One region of the Ruegeria sp. HKCCD7559 genome, then DNA from elsewhere that is predicted to be linked to it. Evidence: riboswitches for the same ligand, from Rfam matches in the RefSeq annotation. Region 1 holds a riboswitch; each other region holds the start of a gene.

What was found. A riboswitch is a leader RNA that binds a small molecule or an ion and turns the genes downstream of it on or off. The one in region 1 is predicted to bind cobalamin.
Region 2: another riboswitch for cobalamin. It lies ahead of GS605_RS07935 (DUF1636 domain-containing protein); the one in region 1 lies ahead of GS605_RS20495 (DUF4198 domain-containing protein).
Region 3: another riboswitch for cobalamin. It lies ahead of GS605_RS20035 (hypothetical protein); the one in region 1 lies ahead of GS605_RS20495 (DUF4198 domain-containing protein).
Region 4: another riboswitch for cobalamin. It lies ahead of GS605_RS17030 (aromatic ring-hydroxylating dioxygenase subunit alpha); the one in region 1 lies ahead of GS605_RS20495 (DUF4198 domain-containing protein).

Annotation. Positions count from the first base shown of each region.
Region 1 is NZ_WVQU01000015.1:13,072-16,269, forward strand. It holds gene GS605_RS20485 (cobalt ABC transporter permease) at 1-392, opposite strand, end outside; gene cbiM (cobalt transporter CbiM) at 389-1,000, opposite strand; gene GS605_RS20495 (DUF4198 domain-containing protein) at 1,007-1,792, opposite strand; cobalamin riboswitch at 1,924-2,124, opposite strand; gene GS605_RS20500 (ROK family transcriptional regulator) at 2,246-3,198, opposite strand, start outside.
Region 2 is NZ_WVQU01000001.1:1,590,770-1,593,967, forward strand. It holds gene GS605_RS07930 (SLC13 family permease) at 1-950, shown strand, start outside; cobalamin riboswitch at 1,178-1,385, shown strand; gene GS605_RS07935 (DUF1636 domain-containing protein) at 1,477-1,848, shown strand; gene cobW (cobalamin biosynthesis protein CobW) at 1,850-2,905, shown strand; gene cobN (cobaltochelatase subunit CobN) at 2,909-3,198, shown strand, end outside.
Region 3 is NZ_WVQU01000013.1:9,441-12,638, reverse strand. It holds gene rsgA (ribosome small subunit-dependent GTPase A) at 1-536, shown strand, start outside; gene GS605_RS20040 (hypothetical protein) at 576-1,409, opposite strand; cobalamin riboswitch at 1,567-1,788, shown strand; gene GS605_RS20035 (hypothetical protein) at 1,879-2,286, shown strand; gene GS605_RS20030 (dual specificity protein phosphatase family protein) at 2,278-2,790, opposite strand; gene GS605_RS20025 (DNA polymerase III subunit gamma/tau) at 2,962-3,198, shown strand, end outside.
Region 4 is NZ_WVQU01000007.1:155,163-158,360, forward strand. It holds gene GS605_RS17015 (DUF3833 family protein) at 1-76, shown strand, start outside; gene GS605_RS17020 (hypothetical protein) at 106-330, opposite strand; partial or broken gene GS605_RS17025 (IS5/IS1182 family transposase) at 632-784, opposite strand; cobalamin riboswitch at 858-1,062, shown strand; gene GS605_RS17030 (aromatic ring-hydroxylating dioxygenase subunit alpha) at 1,144-2,397, shown strand; gene GS605_RS17035 (hybrid-cluster NAD(P)-dependent oxidoreductase) at 2,403-3,198, shown strand, end outside.

The sequences.
Region 1 (3,198 bases):
AGAGACGTCGCCGAACCGCTGGCCTGCGTCACAGCAGCCGAAGATGAGTCACCGTTTTCTGCCACAGCAACGCCCATGATCCGCGCGACATCTTCGGCAGGCATCGTGACTTCGGCCACATGCCCGGCGCCAAGGTCGGCAAAGAAGGTAAGCGCCACGGCCGAGGTCGGCGTGTAGACAAAGAAACCGTCTGCATCCGTGACCGATCGACCCAGCTCGGCCCCATCCGGGCCGGTGACAATGACCTCGGTGCCGCTTGCCATGTCGCCGTTGGAAAAGCCGATTTCGCCCTCGATGACGTCTTCCGACTCGAAAACGCCGGCTATGACCTTGTGCGCCAGGGCAGGCACAGGTGCGCAGCACACGGCCAATATGACAACCAGATGCTTCATGTGGCTGCTTCCCTTATAAACAGCTCGGGCTTGACCTTGCGTGCCAACAACACGGCGAACCCGGTCAAAATCGCCTCAATGGCCATGACAGGAATATGGGCGAGGAAAACAAGCCTGGCGGCAGGCAGAAATTCATCCCCCGACAGCGCCAGGGAAAACGCGACCATGCCGGTTGTCGCCGCAATGGCAAATGCGCCGCCGACGCCCCCCCAAATCGCACCTTGCAAAGGCGTTCCACGCGCGATCAGACGACCGAACAACATTCCGGCCACCACAGCTGGAAAGGCGATGTTGACGGTGTTGATCCCCAACACCGTCAACCCGCCAAAGCCGAAAAAGACCGCCTGTAGCAAAAGCCCGACGAACAAAGCCGGGAATGCGACCCAACCAAGCAGCAGCCCGGCCATGCCGTTGAGGATCAGATGGACCGACGACGGACCAATGGGTACGTGGATCAACGATGCCACGAAGAAACTGGCTGACAGCACGCCCGCAGTGGGGATGCGATCAAGATCCAGAGACCTGAGACCCATGGCGATCCCGCCCGCGGCGGCTATGGCGCCGCCAATTACAACCGGGTTGGAAAGGGCTCCGTCGACGATGTGCATCTTGGGTTACTCCAGATCCCAGGAGCGAATCCAGATGACCGCATCCTGGCTGAGTTCTTTGCCCTCATGTTCGGTTGCCGGACCGGAACCAAGTGCTGCGAAACCCCAGTAACCGGCATTTGGAACGCCGAACGAGAAATACCCGTTGTCGTCAGATATGGCGACCACCGCACCACCCGGCATCGGAGAGACTTTCGGTGTAGAAGCGGCCGAACTTTCCATGTCGGGCTCGGCGGCCATGTACTCGATCTCGATTTCGACCCCCGCAACCGGCTGACCATCAGCCAGCACACGGCCCGTGAAAGTCGAACCCGCGATGATGTTGGTCGGCTTGTTCAGCGGGATAATCTCGGTCGGCAAACCTACGGGATTCATCCAGTCGGTCGGCAATTCGTTGCGGTTCAGGAAGGCTTTGGTGAGCTGTTGGATATAGATGTCTTCGGATTCCTCGTAATAAGGCTGAGGAACCGTCACCAGCACATAGTCGCCCGACCGTTTGACCGGGACACTGCCTTTGAACGCCACGCCCTCGTTTTCCCCGCCGGTGAACCGGATAGGTTCCAACGTGTCCAGCAAATCGGTCTTTTCACCGTTGTGGATCACATAGAATTCCTGCGGCTTTTCAAGATCCATGACGTGGCCGTTCTCGAACGGATGCCAGAAAATCAGCTTGACCGGCACATCGCCCGGTTTCTGGATCATGGTATCGGTAGTGTATTCCAAAAGAAAATGCGCATCTGCGATGGCGGGAAGAGCCACCGCGGCAACGGCTGCGCTGAGCAGCGTTTTCATGAACAGTCGTCCTTGTCCCGTCGCGCCAATCCCGGCGCGAAATTCGTTTTGACTACGGGACATTCAACGCCAAATCACCCTTTCAGGCATCCTGGTACGACGCACATCCCGTCGCCGATTAGGAGTGCCCCTTATGAGGACACATGTCCGGCAGGTATCCTGACTTGCGGGTCAAAGCGTTGGACTGGCCTTCCCGGGGCAAACCCCAGTGGCGTTTCAGCCCTGCTCGCCGCTTACAGTTGCGGGTGCAGTTGCGGAATTGGGCCTGAGCCCGCACCGCATTCCCTATTGATTCCAGAGCAAGCCCCGGAACCGGACATGCCGAGCGGCTTGCCAGACAACTCAGCCTTCCGTCAACGAAAATGTGTTACGGCCATCGAAAATTATGAGCTCGGCAGTTTGCGAGAGTGAACCGGTTTGTGAAATATCCAAGGCAACAGGGTGATTTCACATCTAAGCTTCTGAAAGATACCTTTCCGACAATGGCAGGCTTGCCGCGCCCAGTGAGCGTGCATCCGGGCCCACGGTCCCTGCCAGCACCACGGGGTGCTCGAGACCGGTCAGGTTCAGCTCGGACAGTTTGTCTTCGACCATTTCAACCAAACGCGCCTTGATGTCCTGCGGCATCCAGCCGTCAATCTTCACGCATTCGAAATCTATCAGGCTACAGGATGAGACAATCGCATAAGCAATCCCGCTTGCCGTCCGTTTCAACCAGTTTTCCAGTTGAATTTTTGGCACATCCCAACGCTGGGTCGTTTCCCAAATGGAATGCGACGTTACCCCTGCTGTGGTGATTGCACGCTCGAGAACATACAGGCTGGCCACGTCGATAAGCGGTCTGACACCACCCGCACCATCCGGTACAGGCAGGGGGCCGATTGCGCCCGAGTTTCCACGCCCGGAAAAGATCGCACCATTGAGAACCACACCGCCGCCAATAAAAAACCCGATATAGAAGTACAGGAAATCCCTTGGTCCATCGGCCGGACCGAATACCAATTCCGCCCCACAAGCCGCAGTGGCGTCATTTTGCAGAAAAACCGGCATATCGAGGCGACGAGCCAGGTCAGCCTTCAGGTCTGATACGCGCCACGGGTCCATTTCTTCCTGAGGAACCTGAAGGGTCTGGGCCCAGTCCCACAGGTAGAACGGCATGGCAATTCCAAGACCCGCAATCCTGCCTTTGGCCTCGGGCGACATGGATGACATCATTTTCCCCAGACTCTGTATAGAAAACTCCAAAGTGGCTTTTGGCGTTGGATAGTCATAGGTTCGCCGCTCGCGTTGCCGCACATTTCCGACAAAGTCAGTCAATACCAGCTCGGTACTGCGGCGCCCGACCTTGAGCCCAAAGAAAAACGCACCATCCGGGTTGAGGCGCATGGGAACGGAAGGTTGCCCGA
Region 2 (3,198 bases), on a different contig from region 1:
AGAAGTTCGCCGAGAAATACGGGCTGAACGTTCTTCCGGACTTGGACATTTTCGTCGAAGAGTTCGCCCCAACCAATGCAGGCGTGGCCGAGGTGGTCATCACGCCTGACAGCAAGCTGATCGGCAAATGCCCCCGCGAGCTTTTGTTTCGCAAGACCTACGGGATGTCGCTGCTGGCCATTCACCGCGGCGAAGAGACGCTGAGCCATGTCGAGACCGAGGATCACGAATCCACTCAGATCGGGCTCGAAAAGTTTCAGGCGGGCGACATGCTTGTGGCCCATACCAGATGGGACAACCTGATGCGGATCAAACGAGATCCGGATTTCGTCGTTGTGACGACAGACTTTCCTCAGGACGAGCTGAGGCCGCAGAAAGTCGGCTGGGCCCTGGCATTCTTCGCCATTTCGCTGTCGTTGATCCTGTTCACGGACGTCCGGCTTTCACTCTGTCTTCTTACCGGCGCGGTGGGCATGATGCTGTCCCGTGTGCTCAGCGTGGACGAGGCGTACCGCGCGGTCGGATGGAACACCGTATTCCTGCTCGCCTGCCTCATACCTTTGGGACAAGCCGTGCAGAACACAGGCACGGCCGCGTGGATCGCCCAGCAGATCATGATAATTCTGGACGGCTGGCCGCTCTGGTCGCTGCAAACCGGCATCGCCATTCTGGCGACGGCCTTTTCCTTGGTCATGTCCAATGTGGGGGCCACAGTTCTGCTGGTGCCTCTGGCGGTATCGATTGCGGTGGCGGCGGGTGGAAACCCGGCCGTCTTTGCCCTGACGGTCGCCATATCGACCTCGAACAGCTTCATCATCCCAACCCATCAGGTAAACGCGTTGATCATGGGTCCGGCCGGATACAAGGTGATGGATTTCGTCCGCTCCGGCGGAATAATGACAGCGCTGTTTCTAGTCGTCTCGCTGCTCATGATAAACGTCATCTATTAGCGCAAGAGGATCCGCGGTGTTCGGTGGTCTTTTCCCATCATCGGGACAGGTTCAGTCAAGGCACCCGTTCACCATAGTCTACGCCCCTTGCTAACATACTGTTCGTCGCCCGGCCCATCTCAGGCTGGGTCCCGGCACGCCATGCCGCCCATCGACGCCCACAGGTCGCTTTCCATGCCTCTGCATCATTGTTGCGCGCGACTCGCTTGACAAGCAGGCCAGCGGTGCCGCATGTCCCTTTCGTTGGTGTCGGTGACAGCCGATGAAAAGGGAATGCGTCAACGGTCTTGCCGCCAAACGCAGCCGCCCCCGCGACCGTGAACGGAGAGGATGCCCAATGCCACTGGCCCGAAAGCCGGGAAGGCGGGACATCCGACAGAGGCCCGCCTCTGGCATCCGCAAGCCGGGAGACCTGCCAACAACCGAAGTTGAAACCGGGCGGGGTGTTCCGGTGTCGGGTCCATGACCATTCGTGGCCCGCATGAAACCCCGTCCCCCGCGAAGAGGATTTGGGGGGATGAGAGACATGACCGATACCGCACCAGTCGAGTTGCTGGTCTGTACCACCTGCCGTCGCGGCCTGCCTGTGGAAGATGACACGCAACGCCCGGGCGCTTTGTTACACAAGGCTCTGGAACAGGCGGACCTGCCCGACGGTGTCACCCTGAAAGCCGTTGAATGCCTGTCAAACTGTGATCAAGGCTGTTCGATCGTGTTGCGCGGGCCGGGCCGCTGGACCTTCGTGTATGAAAACCTGAACGAAACAGATCATGTCGACGTCATCGTCGACGGCGCGACCAAGTATCTGGCCACCGAAGATGGTTTGGTGAAATGGCGCGAACGCCCCGAACATTTTCGCAAGAACTGTGCCTCGCGCATTCCCCCCATTGGAGCCTGACATGTCGAACCTCGAAAAACTCCCCGTCACAGTAATCACCGGCTTTCTGGGCTCGGGCAAGACCACTTTGGTGCGTCACCTGATGCAGAACCCACAGGGCAAGCGCCTTGCTGTCGTGGTCAACGAGTTCGGCGATGTAGGCGTCGATGGGGACATCCTGAAATCCTGCGCCATTCCTGATTGCCCGGCGGAAAACATCATGGAACTGGCCAATGGCTGCATCTGCTGCACCGTGGCAGATGATTTCATTCCCACCATCGAGGCCCTGATGGCGTTGGAGCCACGCCCGGATCACATCCTGATCGAAACCAGCGGTCTGGCCCTGCCGAAACCGCTGCTCAAGGCATTCGACTGGCCTGACATCCGCTCGAAGATCACCGTCGACGGCGTGATCGCCCTGGCCGATGCCGAGGCCGTGGCCGCAGGCCGCTTCGCGCCCAATGTCGAAGCAGTGGATGCGCAGCGCATGGCCGATGACTCGATCGACCACGAAACGCCCCTGTCCGAGGTGTTCGAGGATCAGATCTCGTGCGCTGACATCATCCTGCTGACCAAGCCCGACCTCGCCGGCCCCGAAGGCGTGGCCAAAGCGCGCGAGATCATCGCCGCCGAGGCGCCGCGCCCCCTACCCGTCGTCGAAGTGGCCGAAGGTGCCGTGGACGTGCGCGTTGTGCTGGGTCTGGAAGCCGCCGCCGAAGATGACATGGACGCCCGACCCTCGCATCACGACGGCCATCACGATCACGAGCATGACGATTTCGAAAGCATCATCGTCGAGCTGCCCGAGCAGACCGATCCGGCCCAACTGGTCGCCAATATCGAACGCCTGGCCAATGAACTGAACATCCTGCGCGTCAAAGGGTATGCCGCCGTTCAGGGCAAACCCATGCGCCTGCTGGTCCAGGCAGTGGGTGCCCGCGTGCGTCACCAGTATGACCGCCCGTGGGAACCCGGTGAAGAACGCCGTTCGCGTCTGGTCGTCATCGCCGAGCATGACGATATCAAAGAGGCGGAAATCCGCGAAATCCTCGTGGGTGTGCGTGAGGCCGCCGAGTAAGCCATGCACGTCGTCTTTCGCGAAAGCCACGGGCTCGAGGAAACCGAGACCCCAACCGATCTGGGCCAGAGCCCAGCGGACCTGGTGGTGCTGTCCTTTTCGGACAGCGACCTAGGCGCTTTCGCGGCGGGCTGGCATCGTGGTGGCGGACCGGAAGGGCGAATGCCGACCCTGCGGCTGGCGAATTTGACGGCTCTGAAACACCCGCTGTCGGTCGATACCTATGTCGAACAGACGCTTCAAGGCGCCAAGGGCATTCTGATCCGTCTGATCGGCGGGGTGCCCTACTGGGC
Region 3 (3,198 bases), on a different contig from region 1:
TCAACGCGCTGGACCCGGCAGAGGTTGAAAAGGTTCTGTCGTGGTGCCCCAAAAGCCAGACCGGAGCGCTGGTTGGATCGTCGGGCGTTGGCAAGACGACACTTGCCAATACCATGACCGATCAGGATCTCGCCACCTCGGACATTCGCGAGGATGACGCGCGGGGCCGGCACACGACGACCGCACGCGCATTGCACCGGATGCGCAACGGTGGCTGGTTGATCGATACACCCGGAATGCGCGCGTTGCGCCTGCTGGACGCTCGGGACGGGATCGACGACGTTTTCTCGGACCTTGCCGAGTTGAGCCGGGACTGCCGTTTTTCGGATTGCCAGCACAGCTCCGAGCCCGGATGTGCCGTGCAAAAGGCAATAAGCCACGGCACGCTTGATCCGGCTCGATTGGACCGGTGGCGCAAGCTTCGGCGCGAAGATCAGCGCAATTCTGAAACCGTCGCGCAGTCCCGGGCGCGGGACAAAGCGTTCGGCAAGATGGTCCGTGGCGTCATGAAGGAAAAGAAACTTCGCAACCGGTGATCGTTGGACGGTGCCCGGCCCGTCCTGCGCCGCGTCTGATCAAGCGATCAGTCGCGGCCAAACCGCTGCATTGCGCCGGGCAAATGCTCCGATATGACCAACCTCAGGCAACCTGAAATCGGCAGGGCTCAGCAGGTGGCGGTTGGCATCGGGGCCGTAAAGATCCGCAAGCCGCCAAACCGCTTCCGGCGGCACCATCTGGTCGTCCTCGAAGGTGAACAAATCCACGGGCGTTCCAGAATCCTTCCACTGCGCCGCAGGTAACTCATGCCCGATTTCAGGCACATAGTTCAAAGGCGCCGTACACCATTTGCGCCACTGCCAATAGACCGATGCCGGCAGATCCGAGCCGAACCCGATCGCCTTTCCGGGAAGGTAGCCAAGGGCTCGGGCCAAAAGCGGGGCATGACCATACCAGAACAATCCTGCCAAACCACGATAGGGCCATGGATGGTCGCTTAGGGTTACCAGCCCCGAACACACACAGATCATGCGATCAATCAGATCGATATCCGGCTGCACAGGCCCCAACATCGCGCCGATCGAATGGCCGATGGTCCAATGCTGCGAATCGGGAAACCGTCTGCGCATTTCTGCCCGTGCCGCGGGCATGTCGATCAAGGCCCAATCCGCCATGGTCGCACGCGAATCTTTCAGGCGGCCGGTCAAGGAATGCCCGTAATCGCGATAGTCATAGGTCAGGCAGGCCATACCCCGCTCGGCAGCAAGCCATCGTGCGAAATGACGGTAATAATCGCGCGGCACACCCGTTGCACTGTTCAGCACGACGACGATTTCGGGCGAAGACAGCGGGCTGTACAACCGGGCAGACAGTGTTTTCTGCCCGGACGGAAAGCGAAATTCTTCGGTCATTACCGTTTGCTCTGTGTCCAACATGATCTCTGGCTTTGCGCTTGGTAAATCCGGTTTCCGAACCTCAACGCCCTCGACACTATGCATGAACCAACACCGTATCCAGCATGACCAAGCGTCCGGTCAAAAGATCGGCTTGACTCGATGCGTGCTCAAACGCTAGCGGTTGTGTGATGGTTTCCGGCCTCCACAAGGGGTCGGGATGAAAAGGGAACACGGTGCGGTATTGTCTGGTCATGCAGGCAACAACCAAATCCGCGACTGCCCCCGCAACTGTAAGCGGTAAGCGATGCCGAAACACCACTGGCCCAAAGGCTGGGAAGGTCGGCAAAGCGATGACCCGCAAGTCAGGAGACCTGCCATCGGAAACGAAACCGAAACTCGGGCGGGGTGTCCGGGCAGGTCCTGACGGCATCACGCTGTCCCACCTGTCCCAAATATCCTGTCCACCAAGCGCGGAGGGCGCAGGATGATCTGGAAGACAAAGACACATGAATTCAGTGCAACAGTATGTCAGCGGACGGGCAAAACCTGTCCCGCTTTGGCGCGGCTGGCGCGCTCGATATCCGAAGCCATGGCCCAGGCGACCTCGGCCACAAGTGACGATTTCGAGATTGAGGGCAGCAGCGAGCTGTCACATTGCAGCGAAGGATGTCATGCAATTTTCCGCGCGCAATCAGACCGCATTCGTGTCTTTTGCGGGACGCAGCCCGAAACCACGATTGAGCCGCTGAACGGCTATGCCGACCTGATCTTCGGAAACACGTTCAGTGCGATGCCATCCGGCGTCGTGAAAACCCCACCCTGCGCGATGATCGAAGTTTCCACGATCCGGCCTCGAAAACCTGCTTGCGCGCCCGCGCAGATTTCAATCTGAATCCAGACTGACCTGTGCCTGGGCACGCCGAGAGGCCCAGGCCAGTTGCGCATCCGTTTCGACGGCGCAAGGGCGCACCGCCCGCAATCGTTGCAGCGCCGTGTCCGCGCCTTCGCCGCATTCGACCATCAGCCGCAGGACAATCATACCTGACCTGCCACAGCCCCCGCGGCAGTGTACCAATACGCGACCTCCGCCGGACAGCGCGTGCCGGGCCGCGGCGCTGACGAACGGCCACGCGTCATCAATCGCTTTTGTCGGCGCTCCGAAATCTTCGATCGGCAGGTGAACCCAACGGCTGGCGCGGCTTTGAATATCGCTGCCAAATTCCTGCGCCCCGTCCTGAAGCATTTCGACATCCGTCGTCATCGAAACAACAAGCCCAGGCTGCCAGGCTGCGATCATATCCAGATCGCTGGAGTAATCTCCGCCGCGTCCGGGCATCGAGGTCAGCGCCAGCGTTCCGCCACCGACTTGCAGGGCGTAGATCACCAACTGCGACATGAATCCTGTCCTCCCCAAAGAACTCTATACAAAAATGAGCCATTAAATCCGCTGATGCAGTTTAGTGCGAAAGCGACTCGTTTCTAAATCAAAAATCATCGCGCCCCGCTGTGGACGCGGGCAACGGTGGCCACTACGCTGTGCCCAAGCACCGAATCCCAACGAGAAGACATGACAGACAGCTCCAGCCCCGCCTATCAGGTTCTCGCCCGCAAATATCGCCCGGAAACCTTTGCCGATCTGGTGGGTCAGGATGCCATGGTGCGCACCCTGAAAAACGCGTTCGCGGCCGACCGGATCGCGCAGGCCTTCATCATGACCGGCATTCGCGGCACCGGCAAAACCACGACCGCAAGGATCATCGCCAAGGGCATGAACTGCATCGGACCCGACGGAACCGGTGGCCCC
Region 4 (3,198 bases), on a different contig from region 1:
CCTGCTGAACCGCGCGTATGTCTCACGCTATGGCGTCCGTCTGGGTGAAGTCATCCTGTTCTTCGAGAAGAAATAGGGCCGTCAGGCCCGGTTTCATCACAAAAGTCAGTAGAAAATAAACTCGTCCACCAATGCTGTCGTCGATCCCTTGACCTCACCGGCCGTGTTTGCCCTTGGCCCGTCCGAGGCTGCGCCCTCGGCGCGTTCGCCGCCCTCGACCTTCAAGCGCGCGCGTTCTATCTGCCCCCAGAGGAAAAACAGACCATCCCGTTTTCCCATGAGGCGCGAAGGAACTGTTGTCCGCAAAACACCTGTTTTCGGTTTTGGCATCTGCTCTCTTACTGCCTCCGGTGTTTTCCACCATTTTCGGAAAACGTAATGGTTTTTCCCGAAAAAGACAATTTTTTATGGACAAAATGAGGTTTTCTACCGTCCGTTGACAGGATGGACTGACAACTCTCGCATGACGGATATTCGCCTTCTTCACCTGCCTCATGGCAAGCCAGCACTATCCCAAACGGATCAACTTCACCCAAAAGGGTTTGCTGCAAACCTCCTTCACTTGGCCTGACTCTCTCTTTTCCAGCCATGCTCAGGCGACGTGCAGCGTTTCGTTTCTGAGCAGAGCAGCCGGGCCTTCGCTGTCACGGCTGGGGGACAATTTGACGGCGCGGATGTCAGACGTGGCCGCATCCATCGCAAAGCCCACTGGCCCCTGCAGAACGCCGTGCTGGCGGGCTTGCCATGCCCCTGTGCCAAGGACCGTGATCCCGGCGCCGTCCACTCAGCCGGAAAATTTCCATGTCTGTTTTGAAACCGGAAATGTCGCAAGCATTTCAGCGCCCAAGCAGGTAGAAAGTAGGCTGCCATCGTGAGGTGCCGCTGTTTGATTCTCAGACCGCGGAGAATTGGGAAGCCGGTGGAATTCCGGCGCTGCCCCCGCAACGGTAAGGAAGGTCAGGTTCGACAATCAACCACTGGGACGAGGATCCCGGGAAGGTGTCGCAACCGGGTGCAAGCCCCTTTCAAGTCCGGAAACCAGCCTTGCAGATATGTCAAACCGCGGGTGGCGGTGGGGGCACGGGTTTCGGACGTGGTCCTCGCGCGCCTCCGGACGGTTCCTCCCTGTCATCTGCCCAAGCAATGCCGCGGGGCGCGGCAGGAGAGCCAGAAGTGAACAATGTCCAAAACCTGTTGGCGCGTCGAATCCCGGGCTATGCTCTGGAACGGGCCTTTTACACCGACCCCGAGATCTTTCAGACCGACCTGGAAACCATCCACTATCGCGAATGGCTCTTTGCCATTCCGGCCTGTGAACTGGTGAAAGCCGGCGACTATGTAACGTACAACGTGGGTGCCTATCGCGTGATCATCGTGCGCGGCGCCGACAACCAGATCCGGGCGTTTCACAACACCTGCCGCCATCGCGGCTCGATCATATGCAAGGCAGCAAAAGGCAACGCGCCGAAGCTGGTTTGCCCGTATCACCAATGGACCTACGAGCTTGACGGCTCTTTGCTGTGGGCCCGCGACATGGGGCCGGAGTTTGATCCCAGACAGCATGGTTTGAAGACGGTTCATTGCCGCGAGCTTGCCGGGTTGGTCTATATCTGTCTGGCGGATGTCGCCCCGGATTTTGACACGTTTGCCAATATCGCGCGCCCGTATCTTGAGCCGCATGATCTTGCGAATGCCAAGGTCGCATTCGAAAGCTCGATCATCGAGAACGGCAACTGGAAACTGGTCTGGGAAAACAATCGCGAGTGCTATCACTGCGGCGGCAACCACCCTGCGCTGTGCCGGACCTTCCCTGATGATCCGGGCGTGACGGGGATCGAAGGCGGTGAAACCCCAGCCTATATGCAAGCCCATTTCGACAGGTGCCAGTCAGCGGGTATGCCATCGCAGTTCTATCTGCACGAGGACGGCCAATTCCGTCTGGCGCGGATGCCGCTGAAAGAAGGCGCCGAGAGCTATACGATGGACGGGAAATCCGCCGTGCGCCGCTGGTTGGGCCGGTCGCCCTTTGCGGATGCGGGATCGCTTTTGAAGTTCCACTATCCGACCACGTGGAACCACTTTCTTGCCGATCACTCGATTGTTTTCCGTGTTACGCCGATCAGCCCGACAGAGACCGAGGTCACGACCAAATGGCTGGTCAACAAGGATGCGGTTGAAGGCGTTGACTACGACGTGAAACGCCTGACCGAAGTCTGGGTCGCCACGAATGACGAAGACCGTCAGGTGGTCGAGGACAACCAGCAGGGCATCAACAGCCCGGCCTATGTGCCCGGCCCGTATTCAGCCATTCAGGAATCCGGCGTACTGCAATTCGTGGATTGGTATTGCAGCACAGTGTCGGCCCGCCTGACCCCTGACTACATGGCGGCGGAGTAAGTCTGATGAAAGATCTGAACACGCTTTCATCAGCCGTTTGGCAGGATGGAGAGATGCTGGAATGTGTCTCGGTCGTGCCCGAGATGCCGAACACCGCCAGCTTTTCGTTCCGGGCCCCCTCTGGGGCGCAGTTCGCCTATCACCCCGGTCAGTTCCTGACGCTCGAGATTCCGGCGCCCGGCCAGCCCGGGGGAGTCGTGTATCGCACCTACACGATCTCATCGTCGCCATCGCGGCCGCGGTCGATCACCATCACCGCCAAAGCGCAACCCGACAGTATCGGCACGCGCTGGATGCTGGACAATCTTCAACCCGGCATGCGGCTCAAGGCCATTGGGCCTGCGGGCCTGTTCACCAACGCACTGAGCGATGCGCGCAAGTTCCTGTTTATCTCGGCTGGCTCAGGCATCACACCGATGATGTCAATGACCACCTGCATGTGGGACGAAGGCCGCGATCTGGACGTTGTCTTCATCAACTGCGCCAAGCGGCCATCCGAGATCATCTTCCGCCAGCGCTTGGAACAGATGGCCAGCCGCACAGATGGTTTGGACCTGAAGTTCGTGGTGGAAGAGCCGGACCGCTACCGCCCATGGACGGGATATCAGGGGCAGTTCAACCAATTGATGCTGGGCCTGATGGCGCCGGATTACCTTGAGCGCGAAGTCTATTGCTGCGGTCCCGAGCCCTTCATGCAAGCGGTGCGCGACGCGCTGGCCGGTCTTGGTTTTGATATGGACAACTATTATCAGGAAAGCTTCGGCGCGCCGGTGGAAACCGAGGCGGATCAGCCCGAGTTGG